One region of the Burkholderia latens genome, then DNA from elsewhere that is predicted to be linked to it. Evidence: predicted binding sites of a transcription regulator. Region 1 holds the regulator's gene; the other holds the start of a gene.

Region 1 (9,481 bases):
CGCGACCGCTTCGGCGTGTCGTGGCAGGTGGTGCCCGTGCAGATGGCCGAACTGATGGCCGGTGACCCGGCACGCGCCGAGCGCGTGATGGCGGAAGTGATGACGATGAAGAAGCTCGATCTCCGCGTGCTGGAGCGAGCGGCGGCCGGCTAGGGGAATGGCCGGCCGCTCCGGGGGCGGCTGGCGCGGCACGCGGCGGCAGGGGCAGGCCGGGCGATTCGCGCGTCTGTTCCCCGTCGTCCGGTAAATCGCGTACCGAACGACCGTTTTGATTATCGATCGCAGCGCGTTTCATTCGGCTGCAATCAACCGATGGATTATCGGTCTGTTAATTTTGTTCGGCACGAATCATTATTAAAATGACGTGACAAGCAAGGCGCCGCCGCGGCGTTCAGCCGTTGCAGCAGCCGTTGTGCGACGTTGACGGCGATGGGCGGCCGCTGCGAGAAAACAGATGCAGCACGCTGAAATTCAAATTTATAATGCCGCGTTGTTTCCGGGGTCGTCGATATAAAACATGAGGGCAATAACATGAATTTCACCGAAGCCATTCGTTCCGTATTCAACCAGTACGCGAAATTCGAAGGCCGCGCGCGCCGCGCCGAATACTGGTATTTCGCGCTGCTCACCGGCATCGTGTCGCTCGCGTGCCAGGTGCTCGCCGCCGTCGGCCGCGAGACGGGGGCGATTTCGCTGCTGCTGGCGCTCGTCGCACTGATCGTGTCGCTTGCGCTGGTGCTCCCGAGCCTCGCGGTCACCGTGCGCCGGCTGCACGATACCGGCCGCTCAGGCTGGTTCCTGCTGATCGCGTTGATTCCGATCGTCGGCGGGATCCTGCTGCTCGTGTGGATGTGCTCGCGCGGCACGAACGGCCCGAATCGCTACGGCGCCGATCCGATTCCGGCGATCTGAATGCCGGCCGCCCCGTGCGCGACGCCGTCGCGCCGGGGCCGGTCGTTCGCCGCCTGGCCTGGACCGGTTCGCTTCTCCCGCTCCCGCTTCGCGGCTTCCCGCTCCCGCATCCCGCTCCCCGCTTCGGCTGCCATCGATTCACCGGCCTCTCGCCTCACCCCCCGCGCTTCCTCGGCTTCGCCCCCGCCCCACCGCCCCGCCCGATTCCCCGAAATACCCCCCTTTCCCGGCTTTGCTCGACGGATCGGCGTTTGACGTGCGCATGAATAATCGGTGTCACTGGAAAACGGCATTTCGCCGTACCCGACTGGAGGCCCCGTGGCAGACGAGAGCGATCTCGACAGAACCGAAGCCGCCACTCCGAGGCGCCGCGAGAAGGCGCGCGAGGAGGGGCAGGTCGCGCGCTCGCGCGAACTCGCTTCGTTCGCGCTGCTCGCGGCCGGTTTCTACGGTGCGTGGCTGCTCGCGGGTCCGTCGGGCGCTCATTTGCAGGCGATGCTGCGCGGCGCGTTCGCGTTCGATCGCGCGACTGCGTTCGACACGCACCGGATGCTGTCGGCGGCGGGTGCCGCGAGCGTCGAAGGCCTTGCCGCGCTGCTGCCGCTTCTTGCGCTCACCGGTCTCGCCGCGCTGCTCGCGCCGATGGCCCTCGGCGGCTGGCTGATCTCGCAGAAGACCTTCGAGCTGAAATTCGACCGCCTGAACCCGATCGCCGGCCTCGGCCGGATGTTCTCGATCCAGGGGCCGATCCAGCTCGGGATGTCGCTCGCGAAGACGCTGGTCGTCGGCTGGATCGGCGGGATCGCGATCTGGCGCAGCAAGGACGAACTGCTCGGCCTCGCGACTCAGCCGCTCGGCTCGGCGCTCGCGGACGCGATGCATCTGGTGGCCGTGTGCTGCGGCACGACGGTCGCCGGGATGCTGGTGGTCGCCGCGCTCGACGTGCCTTACCAACTCTGGCAGTACAACAAGAAGTTGCGCATGACGAAGGAAGAAGTGAAGCGCGAGCATCGCGAGAACGAAGGCGATCCGCACGTGAAGGGCCGCATCCGCCAGCAGCAGCGCGCGATCGCGCGGCGCCGGATGATGGCCGCCGTGCCGAAGGCCGACGTGGTCGTCACGAACCCGACGCACTTCGCCGTCGCGCTGCAGTACACGGACGGCGAGATGCGCGCGCCGAAGGTCGTCGCGAAGGGCGTGAACCTCGTCGCCGCGCGCATCCGCGAACTCGCGGCCGAGCACAACGTGCCGCTGCTCGAGGCGCCGCCGCTCGCGCGGGCGCTGTATCACAACGTCGAAATCGAACGCGAGATTCCCGGCTCGCTGTACTCGGCCGTCGCCGAGGTGCTCGCGTGGGTCTATCAGCTGCGGCGGTTCCGCTCGGAAGGCGGCGCGTTCCCGGCCGCGCCGGTCGATCTCGACGTGCCGGCCGAACTCGACAAGGGTTCGTCGGTATCGGCCGACGACGAGCGCGAAGAAGCCGAAGACACGCTCGGCAAGCAAGGACACGCAGCATGAGCACCCCGACTACCGGCCTGTTCGCCAAGCGTGCGAACCCGTTCGCGGGCACGAACCTGCGCGCGCTCGCGGGCCCGATCCTCATCTGCATGATCCTGGGGATGATGATCCTGCCGCTGCCGCCGCTGCTGCTGGATCTGTTGTTCACGTTCAACATCGCGCTGTCCGTGATGGTGCTGCTCGTCAGCATGTACACGATGAAGCCGCTCGACTTCGCCGCATTCCCGAGCGTGCTGCTGTTCTCGACGCTGCTGCGCCTGTCGCTGAACGTTGCGTCCACGCGCGTCGTGCTGCTCGAGGGCCACACCGGCCCCGATGCAGCCGGCCAGGTGATCGAGGCGTTCGGCCACTTCCTCGTCGGCGGCAACTTCGCGGTCGGCATCGTCGTGTTCGTGATCCTGATGATCATCAACTTCATGGTGATCACGAAGGGCGCGGGGCGGATCGCCGAAGTGTCCGCGCGCTTCACGCTCGACGCGATGCCGGGCAAGCAGATGGCGATCGACGCCGACCTGAACGCGGGCCTCATCAACGAAGAGCAGGCGCGCAAGCGCCGTCTCGCCGTGTCGCAGGAAGCCGAGTTCTACGGGTCGATGGACGGCGCGTCGAAGTTCGTGCGCGGCGACGCGATTGCCGGCCTGATCATCATGGCGATCAACGTGATCGGCGGGCTGATCGTCGGGATGGTCCAGCACGACATGTCGTTCGCCGCGGCCGGCACCAACTACACGCTGCTGACGATCGGCGACGGCCTCGTCGCGCAGATCCCGTCGCTCGTGATCTCGACGGCCGCCGGCGTGATCGTGTCGCGCGTCGCGACCGACGAGGACATCGGCACGCAGATCACCGGCCAGCTGTTCACGAACCCGCGCGTGCTGACCATCACCGGCGCGATCATCGTGCTGATGGGGCTGATCCCCGGCATGCCGCACTTCGCGTTCCTGCTGCTCGGCGGCGGCGCGATCTGGCTGGCCCGCTTGCAGTCTCGCCGGGCGGCCGCGCGCGTCGCGGCCGGCGACCTGACCGAGATCGCGCCGCCCGCCGCGCTGCCGGCCGACAGCCACGAGGCGACCTGGGACGACGTCCAGCTGATCGATCCGCTCGGCCTCGAAGTCGGCTACCGGCTGATTCCGCTCGTCGACAAGAACAGCGATGGCGAGCTGCTCAAGCGCATCAAGAGCATCCGCAAGAAATTCGCGCAGGAAATCGGCTTCCTGCCGCCGGTGATCCACATCCGCGACAACCTCGAACTGCGGCCGAACGCATACCGGATCGCGCTGAAGGGCGTGGAGATCGGTTCGGGCGAAGTGTTCCCGGGCCAATGGCTCGCGATCAACCCGGGCCAGGTGACGGCCGCGCTGCCGGGCGCCGCGACGCAGGATCCGGCGTTCGGGCTGCCGGCCGTGTGGATCGACGTCGCGCTGCGCGAGCAGGCGCAGGTGTACGGCTACACCGTCGTCGATGCGAGCACGGTCGTCGCGACGCACCTGAACCATCTCGTCGTCCAGCACGCGGCCGAACTGCTCGGCCGCCAGGAAGTGCAGGCGCTCGTCGAGCGCACTGGCAAGGATGCGCCGTCGCTCGTCGAGGATCTCGTGCCGAAGACGATCTCGCTCACCACGCTGCAGAAGGTGCTGCAGAACCTGCTCGACGAAGGCGTGCCGATTCGCGACATGCGCACGATTCTCGAGGCCGTGTCCGAACACGCGGGCCGCGGCGACGCGTACGAGATCACCGCCGCGGTGCGGCTGGCGCTCGGCCGCGCGATCACGCAGCAGTGGTATCCGGGCGCGGGCGAGATGCAGGTGATGGGTCTCGATTCGAATCTCGAGCGCGTGCTGTCGCAGGCGCTCGCGACCGGCGCGAACCCGGGCCTCGAGCCCGGCCTCGCGCACAACCTTCTGACCGGCACGCAACAGGCGATGCTGCGTCAACAGAATCTCGGGCTGCCGCCGGTGCTGCTGGTGCAGCACGCGCTGCGGGCGATGCTCGCGCGCTTCCTGCGCCGCAGCCTGCCGCAACTGAAAGTGCTGTCGTATGCCGAAGTGCCGGACACACGCACGATCAAAGTCGTTAACGTCATCGGGGGTTCCGCTTGAACATTCGCAAATTCACCGGCGCGACGAGCCGCGACGCGCTTCGTCTCGTGCGAGAGGCGCTGGGCGCCGACGCCGTCGTGCTGTCGAACCGCACGCTCGATGACGGCAGTGTCGAAATCGTCGCGCTTGCCGACTCCGAGCTCGCGGCGGTCGCGCCGCCGGCCGCCGCGCGTGCGCGCACCGTCGTGCCGCGTGGCACGGATTCCGTACCGGCTGCCGCAGTGCCGGGCATCGTGTCGCGTCCGGGTGCCGTGCACGCGCGCCCGGCCGTCAATCCGTATGCGGCCGGCGAAGGCGGGTTGCCCGACGTGTTCTCGTCGGTGTTCGGCGCGAGCGCCGACACCGCTCAGCCGCCCGCGGAACCGTCATCGTTCGACACCGATACGGACGCCCACACCGAAACCGACGCTCGCGCGCATGCCCATGCCGCAGCCCACGCGTCGCCGTCGCCGGCCACGCCGCCGGCCGCGGCTTCCGAACCCGCACCGTGGCTCGTCGAGCACGCGAAGCGCCTGACGCAGCAGCGCGAAGCGCTGATCGCGCGCGCGCAGGCCGCGGCGGCCGCGCCGCAGGCGCCGGTTCGCGCGCAGCAGGGCGCCGCGTCCGCGACGCCGCCCGGCTGGGCGCGCGACATCGTGCGCGACGCCGAGCGCCGGATGCCGGCCGCCGCGGCTGCCCGCGCGACCGAAACGAGCACCGCGAAGCCCGGCGAGCGCACGCGCCTGTCGGCCGACGCCGCCGCCGCGGTGGCCGACGCGGTGAACGCGCGGATCGAGCAGATCGTCACCGGCACGGTGATGAACGAGCTCGGCGCGATGCGCGGGATGATGGAAGAGCAGTTCGACAGCCTGATGTGGCACGACCGGCAGCGCCGCAGCCCGGTGCACGGCGCGCTGGGCAAGCACCTGTTCTCGGCCGGGTTCTCCGCGCAACTGGTGCGCATGCTGGTCGACAACCTGCCTTCCGGCGACGGCGCTCAGACCTTCGAGCAGGCGGCCGAGTGGGCGCAGTCGGTGCTCGCGGCGAACCTGCCGGTGCTCGAAAACGAGGATGCGCTGATGGAGCGCGGCGGCGTGTTCGCGCTGATGGGGCCGACCGGCGTCGGCAAGACCACGACGACCGCGAAGCTCGCCGCGCGCTGCGTGATGCGCTTCGGCGCAAGCAAGGTCGCGCTGCTGACCACCGACAGCTACCGGATCGGCGGCCACGAGCAGCTTCGCATCTTCGGCAAGATTCTCGGCGTGCCCGTGCACGCGGTGAAGGACGCGGGCGATCTCGAACTCGCGCTGTCCGAGCTGCGCAACAAGCACATCGTGCTGATCGACACGATCGGCATGAGCCAGCGCGACCGTGCGCTGTCCGACCAGATCGCGATGCTGCATGGTGCGAACGCGCCGGTGCAGCGCCTGCTGCTGCTCAACGCGACGAGCCACGGCGACACGCTCAACGAGGTCGTCCAGGCGTATCGCAGCGCGGCCGAGTATCCCGATCTCGCCGGCTGCATCCTGACCAAGCTCGACGAGGCGACACATCTCGGCGGCGTGCTCGACACGGTGATCCGCTACAAGCTGCCGGTTCACTACGTGTCGACCGGCCAGAAGGTGCCGGAGAACCTGTACGTCGCGTCGACCCGGTTCCTGCTGAAAAGCGCGTTCTGTGTGCCGCGCGACGGCTCGCCCTTCGTGCCGCAAGACGAGGACATGCCGACGCTGCTCTCCGCACTGACCGCACGTTCCACCGCCGAGCTGCACGAGGTGCGATTTGGATAAACGGATCATCGACCAGGCCGAAGGGCTGCGGCGCCTGCTCGCCGGGCGCGCGTCGCGCATCGTCGCGGTGACGGGCGGGCCGACCGGCGTCGGCTGCACGTCGACCGTCGTCAACGTCGCGGCCGCGCTGACCGCGCTCGGCAAGGACGTGCTCGTCGTCGACGAGCGCGCTGACGTGCAATCGGCCGCGGCGACGCTCGGCGGCGCGTGGCTGCGCGACGGCGAGCGCACGCGGGTGGCGGCCGGCTTCGGGCTGTGCGCGGCTGCGCGGCTTGCACGCGACGGCTACAGCGACACGCAGCTGAGCGACTTCATCGACGGGCAGGCCGACATCGTGCTGGTCGACGCGCAACTCGGCGCGGACGGCGGGTTCTCGGCGCTCGCGCGCGAGGCGCACGACGTGCTGATCGTCACGCGCGTCGCCGCGCAGGCGATCACCGAGGCGTATGCGTGCATGAAGCGCCTGCATTTTGCGCACGCGATCGCGCAGTTCCGCGTGCTGACCAACCACGTCGGCAGTCACGCGGATGCGAAGACCGCGTTCGACAATCTCGCGGGCGTCGCGAGCCGCTACCTGACGGTGTCGATTGACGACGCCGGCTGCGTGAGCGCCGATCCGCTCGTCGAGCATGCGCGCGACCTGATGCATACCGCGGTCGACGCGTTTCCGTCGTCGTCGGCCGCGCGCGATTACCGGCAGATTGCCGCCGACCTGCTGTACTGGCCGATGCGCCCGGGCCCGGGCGCCGGCCGCGCCGTCCATGCGGGCGGCAAGCCGTCTTACGAGGCGGGTGCGGCGCACGCCGCGTGAGCGCCACCGGAAGGAGAGAGCCATGATGTACAACGCTCAGGGAAAGATGACCCAGGCCGACGTGCTCGCCCAATACGCGCCGCTCGTGCGGCGTCTCGGGCTGCAGCTCGTCGCGAAGATGCCGGCGAGCGTCGACCTCGACGACCTGATCCAGGCCGGCATGATCGGCCTGATGGACGCGGCCGGCCGCTACAAGGAAGACCAGGGCGCGCAGTTCGAGACCTACGCGACGCAGCGCATCCGCGGCGCGATGCTCGACGAGCTGCGCAGCAACGACTGGCTGCCGCGCAGCCTGCGCAAGACGTCGCGCGAGGTCGAGTACGCGGTGCACCAGGTCGAGCAGCAGCTCGGCCGTTCGGCGAGCGAGGCCGAGATCGCCGAGCATCTGAAGATGCCGCTCGACGAATACCAGGGGATGCTGCAGGACCTGCACGGCAGCCAGCTGATCTACTACGAGGATTTCGATCGCGCGGCCGACGACGAGCCGTTTCTCGACCGCTACCGCGTCGATCACGCCGATCCGTTGTCGGCGCTGCTCGACGAGCATCTGCGCGAGGCGCTCGTCGAGGCGATCGACCGGCTGCCCGAGCGCGAGAAACTGCTGATGTCGCTGTACTACGAGCGCGGGCTGAACCTGCGCGAGATCGGCGCGGTGCTCGAGGTCAGCGAGTCGCGCGTGTGCCAGCTGCACAGCCAGGCGGTCGCGCGTCTGCGCGCGCGGCTGCGCGAACAGGCGTGGGTCGGCGCGGAGAACTGACCCCTTCATCGCCTCCCACGCGCGCCGACGCCGCGCGTGGTGCGCGCGGCGCACAATTCCCGCGCCGATTTGCTACAATCCCACCCGTTTTCCGAGGAGCGTTGCGACGGACCATCTGCGTCCGCCAGGCTCGGAGAGCTTCACCAAGCAGCCGTGCGGCCAGATGCGCGCCGGCCCCGCTTCCTGAACGGCGCTCACGTCACCAATTTCTAGAACTTTTTTAGAAAGGAGGGCGTGATGAACGCCATTATCGATTCCAAGGTTTCCAACGATTACGTCGTCGCCGACATGGCGCTTGCAGGCTGGGGCCGCAAGGAGCTGAACATCGCCGAGACCGAAATGCCGGGCCTCGTGCAGATCCGCGACGAATACAAGGCGCAGCAGCCGCTGAAGGGCGCGCGCATCGCCGGTTCGCTGCACATGACGATCCAGACCGGCGTGCTGATCGAGACGCTGAAGGCGCTCGGCGCGGACGTGCGCTGGGCATCGTGCAACATCTTCTCGACGCAGGACCACGCCGCTGCCGCGATCGTCGAAGCCGGCACGCCGGTGTTCGCGTTCAAGGGCGAGTCGCTCGACGAATACTGGGAGTTCTCGCACCGCATCTTCGAATGGCCGAACGGCGAATTCGCGAACATGATCCTGGACGACGGCGGCGACGCAACGCTGCTGCTGATTCTCGGCTCGAAGGCCGAGAAGGACCGTTCGGTGATCGCGAAGCCGACCAACGAAGAAGAAGTCGCGCTGTACAAGTCGATCGCGAAGCACCTCGACATCGACGCGAACTGGTATTCGAAGCGCCTCGCGCACATCAAGGGCGTGACCGAGGAAACGACGACCGGCGTGCACCGCCTGTACCAGATGGAAAAGGACGGCCGCCTGCCGTTCCCGGCGTTCAACGTGAACGACTCGGTCACGAAATCGAAGTTCGACAACCTGTACGGCTGCCGCGAGTCGCTCGTCGACGGCATCAAGCGCGCGACCGACGTGATGATCGCGGGCAAGGTTGCGGTCGTCGCCGGCTACGGCGACGTGGGCAAGGGCTGCGCGCAATCGCTGCGCGGCCTCGGCGCGACCGTGTGGGTCACCGAAATCGATCCGATCTGCGCGCTGCAGGCGGCAATGGAAGGCTACCGCGTCGTGACGATGGAATATGCGGCCGACAAGGCCGACATCTTCGTGACGGCGACCGGCAACTACCACGTGATCAACCACGATCACATGAAGGCGATGCGCCACAACGCGATCGTCTGCAACATCGGTCACTTCGATTCGGAAATCGACGTCGCGTCGACCCGCCAGTACCAGTGGGAAAACATCAAGCCGCAGGTCGACCACATCATCTTCCCGGACGGCAAGCGCATCATCCTGCTGGCGGAAGGCCGCCTCGTGAACCTCGGCTGCGCGACGGGCCACCCGTCGTTCGTGATGTCGAACTCGTTCGCGAACCAGACGCTCGCGCAGATCGAACTCTTCACGCGCGGCGACCAGTACGAGAACAAGGTGTACGTGCTGCCGAAGCATCTCGATGAAAAGGTTGCGCGCCTGCACCTCGCGCGCATCGGCGCGAACCTGTCCGTGCTGTCCGACGAGCAGGCCGCGTACATCGGCGTGC
Region 2 (9,481 bases), 400 kb from region 1:
GCGAGCGCGTCGAGCTGCTGGCGCACGAGCGGCACGGCGGCCGGATGCACCGGGTTCGACGCCTGCGCCTGCGCCTGCGCCTGCGGGTCCAGCGACGCGGCGGCCAATTCGGCGCGCGCGGGCGTCCAGTGCGCGCCAGGATGTTCGCCGAGCGGATCGGGCAGCTCGGCTAGGCCCGCAGCCGACGCCGGTCGCGCTGAAGCCGGTGCGCTCTGCGGGGCCGGCGCAAACGGATGCGGGGCCGCGCCGGGCGTCTCCGGTACGCCGGGTGGCACGGCGGCTCGCGACGCCGTTGCCGCCGGCAACGGCAGGCGTTGCGCGAGCAGTTCGTCCAGTTCGTCGGCCGAAGGGTGTTGCGCGGCATCCGGTGCAGCCTGCACCGGCACGGTCGCAAGCTGAGCCTGCGGTTCGCGCATCAGCGCGGCAAGCGGGCGCTGGCCGGCCAGCCACTGCGCGAGATGAGATTCGTAGAAGAGGCCGCTTTCGCTGACGGCCTGCGCGAGCGCAGCGCGCAACGCCGCGACGGGTGCCGCGGCCGCTGCGGCCCGAGCGGCGGCGACGTCTGCGGCCGGTGAGGCGGCGGAAGCGGCGGAGGACGAGACGGCTGACCCGGATGCCTGCGCCGGGTCCGGCGCCACGGCCGGTGCCGGACTGAGCAGCACCGACGGATCGGCGAGCAACGGCGCGCGTCCGGCGACCGCCGGCGTCGCGACGCCGCCCGAGCGGGAAATCGCATCGAGCACGAGCGCGACGTCGGACAGTGCGGTCTGGGCGGACGCCGGCGCCGCGGCCGGCGGTGCGCTCGCGGACGACGACGGCGACGCGCCGGCGCCGGGCGTGCCGACCTGCGCGGTCGCACCGCCGCCGGCGGGCGCGGCCACGGTGCCGCTCAGCAGGCTGTCAAGGCGGCTCGCCAGCACGGCAGCCGCAACGGAGTCGATACCGGTCATGATCGGAGCCTGCTCACCTCAGCCACTTCGTTGCGAATCCGGGCACGCGGCGGCCGCCGCCCCGGCAAACGGGCACTACCCGCGCGCGCGGTACAGATCGGTCAACACCTTCGTCGAGCGCCGCGCCTCGAACAGCGCGGACAGCCGCGCGACTTCCGGGCTCGCCAGATCGCGGATCGCCGCGTCGTCGGCGAGGATCCGGCGGATCAGCGCGAGCTTGCGGCCGAGATCCGATTCGTCGAGCGTCACACCCGGATCGGCCTCCTTCAACCCGTCGACGAGCCGCAGGAACTCGGCCTGCAACTCCGGCAATGCACTCCAGTCGGCCCCGCGCGCGGCGCACAGCATCCGGCTCGACACGGCCGCGAGCGCCTCGTAGCGAGCGAAGTATTCGGCCTTCAGATTCATCGCACCGCGTCCGCCGCCTGTTGTGCGGCCATCCGGGCGACTTCCGGCGCAATGCCTGTCCACGCTTCCTCGAGCGTCGCGAGCAGTCCGTCGACCTCGACCAGCATTGCGTCGCTCGCATGCAGGTTGGCTTCCAGCAGGCGCCGGCCGATGTACGCGTACAGCGCGTCGAGCCGCCCGGCGATCTCGCCGCCCGCGTCGCGGTTCAGCGACGCCTGCAGCCCGCTCTCGACGATCCCGATCGCCTTGCCGATCGCCTCGCCGCGCGCGGCCACGTTGCCCTGCTGCAAGTGCATGCGCGCGAGCGCGATCGCCTGCCGTGCGCCCTGGTACAGCATCGCGATCAGCCGGTGCGGCGACGCGCCCATGACCCCGGTCTCGACGCCGACACGCGCGTACGCACTGGCTCCAGCGTGTCCTGGGGAAAACATGCGCTTCTCCTTGTGATGCGTTTGCTATGCGGTGGCGGCCGCCCTGCATCGCATGGCGCGGCCTTGTTCCAGAGTTATCGGAAGGGAATTGAAAAGCTTTAGTCGGGCGGACTACCGGTCGCGTGTCGCAGCAGCGGCTGCCGGGTAGTCGTCAGCCGAGGGCCGTGGCGTCCGGGCCGCCCCTCTTCGATCGGCCGGGCGGGTGGTCGGACGCCGGGCGATCGCGCGTCGGGCGGCCATCGCCGGATGCCCGTCGCCGGATGCCCGTCGCCGGATGCCCGTCGCCGGATGCCCGTTGCATCAAACCGACATCTGCATGATGTCGTTGTAAGCGCTCACCAACTTGTTGCGAACCTGCAAGCCGAACTGGAAACCGATGTTGGCCTTCTGCATGTCCACCATCACGTCGTTGAGCGACACGTTCGCCGCGCCGACCTCGAACGCCTGCGCTTCGCCGAGCGCGTGCTGCTGGTCGCCGCTGATCTTGTCGAGCGACGCCTTCATCGCGCTCGCGAACGTGCCGGCGGTCGCGGCCCCCGAACCCGCGAGCGCGGCCGTCGGGCTTGCGACGCCGCCGCTCGCCTGCGCGGCCATCGCCTGCATCTGTTGCAACACCAAACCGATTCCGCTGACGTTGGCAGCCATGCTGTCCCCAATACACAAGAGAAGTGACCCGGCGTGCCGGGCGTCTGGCCGGCGCCGCACGATGCGCACCATGCCGGATCGCAAAAAAGGATAGCAGCGCGGCGCCCGCCAAAGCCGTGAAAGTACGGGTGAAACCCCGCTCTTTTCGGTCGATCGGAGTCGCGCGCGGGTCCCGATAATCGCATCGTGTCATTGTCCGTCCGCTCGTCCGAGCGGTTCAGTCGTCCCGCTCCGGAGAAACTCCACGCATGGATTCGCAGGCCAACTCGCTGATCAACCCCGACGCTCGCACGGGCCTCGCCAGTCCGGTGCCAGGCGCCACCGCGGCCGCCGCGATGCCGGGCGCAGGCGGCGCCGGCGCGGACTTCGGGTTCGGCGGCTTCGCGGAACGGATTCCCGGCATCTCGCGGATGAAGGGCAACCCGAAGCTGCCGTTCGTGATCGCCGTCGCGTTCGCGATCGCCGCGATCACCGCGCTCGTGCTGTGGAGCCGCACGCCCGATTACCGCGTGCTGTACAGCAACCTGTCGGACCGCGACGGCGGCGCGATTATCGCCGCGCTCCAGCAGGCAAACGTTCCCTACAAGTTCGCCGACGCCGGCGGCGCGATCCTCGTGCCGTCGAACCAGGTGCACGAGACGCGCCTGAAGCTCGCCGCGATGGGGCTGCCGAAGGGCGGCTCGGTCGGCTTCGAGCTGATGGACAACCAGAAATTCGGCATCAGCCAGTTCGCCGAACAGGTGAACTACCAGCGCGCGCTCGAAGGTGAGCTGCAGCGCACGATCGAGTCGATCAACGCGGTGCGCGGCGCGCGCGTACATCTCGCGATCCCGAAACCGTCGGTGTTCGTGCGTGACAAGGAAGCGCCGAGCGCCTCGGTGTTCGTCGACCTCTACCCGGGCCGCGTGCTCGACGAGGGCCAGGTGCAGGCCATCACGCGGATGGTGTCGTCCGGCGTGCCCGACATGCCGGCGAAGAACGTGACGATCGTCGACCAGGACGGCAACCTGCTGACGCAGACCGCATCGGCATCCGGCCTCGACGCGAGCCAGCTCAAGTACGTGCAGCAGGTCGAGCGCAACACGCAGAAGCGCATCGACGCGATCCTCGCGCCGATCTTCGGCGCCGGCAACGCGCGCTCGCAGGTCAGCGCGGACATCGATTTCTCGAAGCTCGAACAGACGTCGGAAAGCTACGGCCCGAACGGCACGCCGCAGCAGGCCGCGATCCGCAGCCAGCAGACCAGCACCGCGACCGAGCTCGCCCAGGGCGGCGCGTCGGGCGTGCCGGGTGCGCTGTCGAACACGCCGCCGCAGCCGGCCTCCGCGCCGATCGTCGCCGGCAACGGCCAGAGCGGGCCGCAGTCGACGCCGGTCAGCGACCGCAAGGACCAGACGACGAACTACGAGCTCGACAAGACGATCCGCCACGTCGAGCAGCCGATGGGCAACGTGAAGCGGCTGTCGGTCGCGGTCGTCGTCAACTACCAGCCGGTCGCCGACGCGAAGGGTCACGTGACGATGCAGCCGCTGCCGCCCGCGAAGCTCGCGCAGATCGAGCAGCTCGTGAAGGACGCGATGGGCTACGACGAGAAGCGCGGCGACTCGGTCAATGTCGTGAACAGCGCATTCTCGACCGCGAACGATCCGTACGCGGACCTGCCGTGGTGGCGTCAGCCCGACATGATCGCGATGGCGAAGGAAGCGGCGAAGTGGCTCGGCATCGCGGCGGCCGCGGCGGCGCTCTATTTCATGTTCGTGCGCCCGGCGATGCGCCGCGCGTTCCCGCCGCCCGAGCCTGCCGCGCCATCCCTCGCGGCGCCGGAGGAAACCATCGCGCTCGACGGCCTGCCCGCGCCCGAGCAGGCCGACGAGCCGGATTCGCTGCTGCTCGGCTTCGAGAACGAAAAGAACCGTTACGAACGCAACCTCGACTATGCGCGCACGATCGCCCGCCAGGATCCGAAGATCGTCGCCACCGTCGTGAAGAACTGGGTGTCCGATGAACGCTGAAGGCCTGACCAAGAGCGCGCTGCTGCTGATGTCAATCGGCGAGGAAGAGGCCGCTGAAGTATTCAAGTTCCTCGCACCGCGCGAGGTGCAGAAGATCGGCGCGGCGATGGCCGCGCTGAAGAACGTCACGCGCGAGCAGGTCGAGGGCGTGCTGCAGGAGTTCGCGAAGGAAGCCGAGCAGCACACCGCGCTGTCGCTCGATTCCAGCGACTACATCCGCTCCGTGCTGACCAAGGCGCTCGGCGAGGACAAGGCCGGCGTGCTGATCGACCGGATCCTGCAGGGCAGCGACACGAGCGGCATCGAGGGCCTGAAGTGGATGGATTCGGGCGCGGTGGCCGAACTGATCAAGAACGAGCATCCGCAGATCATCGCGACGATCCTCGTGCACCTCGACCGCGACCAGGCGTCCGAGATCGCGTCGTGCTTTACCGAGCGGCTGCGCAACGACGTGCTGCTGCGCATCGCGACGCTCGACGGCATCCAGCCGGCCGCGCTGCGCGAGCTCGACGACGTGCTGACCGGCCTGCTGTCCGGCAGCGACAACCTGAAGCGCAGCCCGATGGGCGGCATCCGCACCGCCGCCGAAATCCTGAACTTCATGACGAGCAATCATGAAGAAGGCGTGCTCGAGAGCGTGCGCCAGTACGACGCCGACCTCGCGCAGAAGATCATCGACCAGATGTTCGTGTTCGAGAACCTGCTCGACCTCGAGGATCGCGCGATCCAGATGGTGCTGAAGGAAGTCGAATCGGAAACGCTGATCATCGCGCTGAAGGGCGCACCGCCCGCGCTGCGCCAGAAGTTCCTCGCGAACATGTCGCAGCGCGCGGCCGAGCTGCTCGCCGAGGATCTCGACGCGCGCGGCCCGGTGCGCGTGTCCGAAGTCGAGACGCAGCAGCGCCGGATCCTGCAGATCGTGCGCAACCTCGCCGAGAGCGGTCAGATCGTGATCGGCGGCAAGGCGGAAGATGCGTATGTCTGATTCCGCGCGCGACCGCGCCGGCACCCTCACCGCGTATCAACGGTGGGAGATGGCGTCGTTCGATCCGCCTCCGCCGCCGCCGCCGCCCGACGACGCGGCAGCGGCCGCCGCCGCGCTCGCCGAGGAATTGCAGCGCGTGCGCGACGCCGCGCATGCCGAAGGCCATGCAGCCGGGCACGTTGAAGGCCAGGCGCTCGGTTACCAGGCCGGTTTCGAGCAGGGCCGCGAGCAAGGCTTCGAGGCCGGCCAGGCCGAGGCCCGCGAACAAGCCGCGCAGCTTGCCGCGCTCGCCGCATCGTTTCGCGAAGCGGTGGCGAGCGCCGAGCACGATCTCGCGTCCGAGCTCGCGCAACTCGCGCTCGACATCGCGCAGCAGGTCGTGCGCCAGCACGTGAAGCACGATCCCGCCGCGCTCGTCGCCGCCGTGCGCGACGTGCTCGCCGCCGAGCCGGCGTTGTCCGGCGCGCCGCATCTCGCGGTAAACCCGGCCGACCTGCCCGTCGTCGAAGCGTATTTGCAGGACGATCTCGACACGCTCGGCTGGACCGTACGCACCGACGCGTCGATCGAGCGCGGCGGCTGCCGCGCGCACGCCGCGACGGGTGAGGTCGATGCGACGCTGCCGACCCGCTGGCAACGCGTCGCCGCCGCGATCGGCAAGGTGAGCACGTGGTGACGCGCGCACCCGAGTCGCTTGCGCACGACGGCATGACGCCGCTCGAGCGCGAACTCGCGCTTGCATCGTTCGGGCCCGAACAACGCGCGCACGCCGCCGCGCCGGATCCGGCCGGTGCGCCGGCCGATACGCCGCGCGCGCCGCACAACCCCCATCTCGCGCACTGGCGCACGCACCTGAACGCGCTGGCCGCGCGCAGCCATCGCGCCATGCCGCTGCGCCCGTGCGGGCGGCTCACGCGCGCTGCCGGGCTCGTGCTCGAAGCGATCGGGCTGCGGCTGTCGGTCGGCGCCGAATGCACGATCGAACTGCCGCCCGGCAGCACGCTGCCGCACGCGGAAGCGGAAGTCGTCGGGTTCTCCGGCGACCGCCTGTTCCTGATGCCGACCACCGACGTCGCGGGCGTGTTGCCCGGCGCGCGCGTGTGGCCGCTGGAGAGCGCGCCGGTCGCCGATCCGCTCGCCGGCGCGATCTCCGGCGCAAAGCGGCTGCCGGTCGGCTGGGAGATGCTCGGGCGCGTCGTCGATGCGTCGGGCCGCCCGCTGGACGGGCTCGGGCCGCTCGCATCAAAGGTCGACGCGCCGCTGTCGGCGCCGTCGATCAACCCGCTCGATCGCGAGCCGATCCACCACGTGCTCGACGTCGGCGTACGCGCGATCAACGGGCTGCTCACCGTCGGCCGCGGGCAGCGGATGGGCCTGTTCGCCGGTTCCGGCGTCGGCAAATCGGTGCTGCTTGGCACGATGGCGCGCTACACCAGCGCGGAAGTGATCGTGATCGGGTTGATCGGCGAACGCGGCCGCGAAGTGAAGGAATTCATCGAGCAGATCCTCGGCGAGGACGGCCTCGCGCGCTCGGTCGTCGTCGCGGCGCCGGCCGACGTGTCGCCGCTGCTGCGGATGCAAGGCGCCGCGTACGCGACGTCGCTCGCCGAGTATTTCCGCGACCAGGGCAAGCACGTGCTGCTGCTGATGGATTCGTTGACGCGCTACGCGATGGCGCAGCGCGAGATCGCGCTCGCGATCGGCGAGCCGCCCGCGACGAAGGGTTATCCGCCGTCGGTGTTCGCGAAGCTGCCCGCGCTCGTCGAACGCACCGGAAACGGGCCCGAAGGCGGCGGCTCGATCACCGCGTTCTACACGGTGCTGACCGAAGGCGACGACCAGCAGGATCCGATCGCCGATTCGGCGCGGGCGATTCTCGATGGCCACATCGTGCTGTCGCGCGCACTCGCCGAGGCCGGTCACTATCCGGCGATCGACATCGAGGCGTCGATCAGCCGCGCGATGACCGCGCTGATCGACGAACCGCACCTCGACCGCGTGCGGCAGTTCAAGCAGATGCTGTCGCGCTACCAGCGCAACCGCGACCTGATCGCGGTCGGCGCGTACGCGCCGGGCCGCGACGCGCAGCTCGACCGCGCGATCGCGCTCTACCCGCGCATCGAATCGTTCCTGCAGCAAGGCTTTCGCGAATGCGCGCCGTTCGCGTCGAGCCTTGCCGCACTCGATGCGCTGTTCGACGGAAACGGAGGCTGATTCCGATGGCACACGGCTTTCCCCTTCAACTGCTGCTCGACCGCGCGCAGGAAGATCTCGACACCGCGGCGAAGCAGCTCGGCACCGCGCAGCGCGACCGCACCGCGGCCGCAGAACAGCTCGATGCGCTGCTGCGATATCGCGACGAATACCACGCACGCTTCGCGCAGTCCGCGCAGCACGGGATGCCGGCCGGCAACTGGCGCAATTTCCAGGCGTTCATCGACACGCTCGACGCGGCGATCGCGCAGCAGCGCAACGTGCTGGCCGCGGCCGAAGTCCGCATCGACGAGGCGCGCCCGAACTGGCAGCAAAAGAAACGCACCGTCGGCTCATACGAAATCCTGCAGGCGCGCGGCGTCGCGCAGGAAGCGCAGCGCGCCGCGAAGCGCGAACAGCGCGACGCCGACGAACACGCCGCGAAAATCCTGCGCATGAGGGCCGACGCGGCCCGCTCGGCGTAGCCGCTCACCGCTTTCGAACGAGAGAATCGTCATGCCTCCCCTGCCCCTGCTCGGCGCACTGCTCGACACCGCCGGCACAGCACTCAAGGCCGCCACCCGTAGCGCGGGATCGGCCGCCTCCGCCCCGTCCGCCGGCAGCGATGCCGCGAACGGGCCCGCTGCCGCGCCGTTCGCACAGACGTTGAAGCAAAGCGTCGCCACCCGGCACGAGACGGCGAACGACGACACGCCGGACGCCGCATCGAAGCAGCTAGCGTCGACGCAGACGGCCGGCGCGAAACCGTCCGGCATCGGCAGCACGGGCGACGACGACAAATCGTCCGACGAAGCGAACGCGACGCCCAATCCCGATGCCGCCGCGCTTGCGGCCGCAGCTGCCGTGCAGGCGCAGTTGCAGGCACGCGCGACCGACGCGCCGCCGGCGGACGCAAATACCGCCACGGCCGCCAAGGCTGCGGAAACGACGGCCGTGTCCGGCCAGCCGGACGCGACCGCCGCGCTGACGAATCGGCCGGGCAACGATGCCGCCGCCGAACGGGGCGCGCCCGCATCGAGCCGGGATGCGCTGCAAGCGGCCCTGGCGAAGCTGACCGGGGGTTCAGGCGCGATCGCGATGCCCGCGACCGGCGCAGCCGGCGCTGCAGCAGCACCGGCAACGGCCACGTCGGCATCGAGTGCAGCCGCACCGCCGACGCCGAAGGCCGGGGCGTTCGACCGCACGCTCGCGGACGCGAAAGACGCGCTCGCGACGCAGCAGTCGCCCACGCAGGCGGCCGCTCAGGCGCCGCAGGCCGGTGCTTCCGGCCAGCCGGCCGCGCAGCATGCATTCGCGGCCGCCGAAGAAGCCGCCAGCCCGGCCGCCGACGCATCCGTCTCGGCCGCTGCAACGGCGGCGGCCGCGGCAGCCGCGCAGGCGAACCTGCAGGCATCGCCCGCCGCCGGCTCGATCGCCGCAGCCAACGCACACGTGCTGACGCCGCATGTCGGCACCGCCGACTGGACGGACGCGCTGAGCCAGAAGGTCGTGTTCCTGTCGAATGCGCACCAGCAGAGCGCCGAGCTCACGCTGAACCCGCCGGATCTCGGTCCGCTGCAGGTCGTGCTGCGCGTCGCGGACAATCACGCGCATGCGCTGTTCGTGTCGCAGCACGCGCAGGTGCGCGACGCGGTGGAAGCCGCGCTGCCGAAGCTGCGCGAAGCGATGGAAGCGGGCGGGCTCGGGCTCGGCAGCGCGACCGTCAGCGACGGCGGCTTCGCGTCGCAACAGCAGAACGCGCAACAGGGTTTCGCCGGCGGCCAGTCGTCGCGGCGCGCGCGCGCCGGATCGTCAACCGTCGACGCACCGGCCGACGTTGCGCAATCCGCAGCGGCC

The links. Region 1 encodes FliA, which starts transcription of late flagellar genes. Its sites were predicted from a motif close to CTAAAGTTTNNNNNNNNNNNGCCGNTA; they were not measured.
Region 2: the regulator FliA is predicted to act here: its motif matches at 1,865-1,891, upstream of fliS (flagellar export chaperone FliS).

What each region holds. Positions count from the first base shown of each region.
Region 1 covers NZ_CP013435.1:277,139-286,619, reverse strand. The annotation lists gene WK25_RS01405 (VOC family protein) at 1-153, shown strand, start outside; gene WK25_RS01400 (DUF805 domain-containing protein) at 532-912, shown strand; gene flhB (flagellar biosynthesis protein FlhB) at 1,231-2,430, shown strand; gene flhA (flagellar biosynthesis protein FlhA) at 2,427-4,529, shown strand; gene flhF (flagellar biosynthesis protein FlhF) at 4,526-6,298, shown strand; gene WK25_RS01380 (MinD/ParA family ATP-binding protein) at 6,291-7,109, shown strand; gene WK25_RS01375 (RNA polymerase sigma factor FliA) at 7,132-7,866, shown strand; S-adenosyl-L-homocysteine riboswitch at 7,954-8,069, shown strand; gene ahcY (adenosylhomocysteinase) at 8,104-9,481, shown strand, end outside.
Region 2 covers NZ_CP013435.1:3,208,454-3,217,934, forward strand. The annotation lists gene WK25_RS14860 (flagellar hook-length control protein FliK) at 1-950, opposite strand, end outside; gene WK25_RS14865 (flagellar protein FliT) at 1,026-1,358, opposite strand; gene fliS (flagellar export chaperone FliS) at 1,355-1,789, opposite strand; gene fliE (flagellar hook-basal body complex protein FliE) at 2,090-2,434, opposite strand; gene fliF (flagellar basal-body MS-ring/collar protein FliF) at 2,683-4,446, shown strand; gene fliG (flagellar motor switch protein FliG) at 4,436-5,431, shown strand; gene fliH (flagellar assembly protein FliH) at 5,424-6,107, shown strand; gene fliI (flagellar protein export ATPase FliI) at 6,101-7,645, shown strand; gene fliJ (flagellar export protein FliJ) at 7,651-8,109, shown strand; gene WK25_RS14905 (flagellar hook-length control protein FliK) at 8,141-9,481, shown strand, end outside.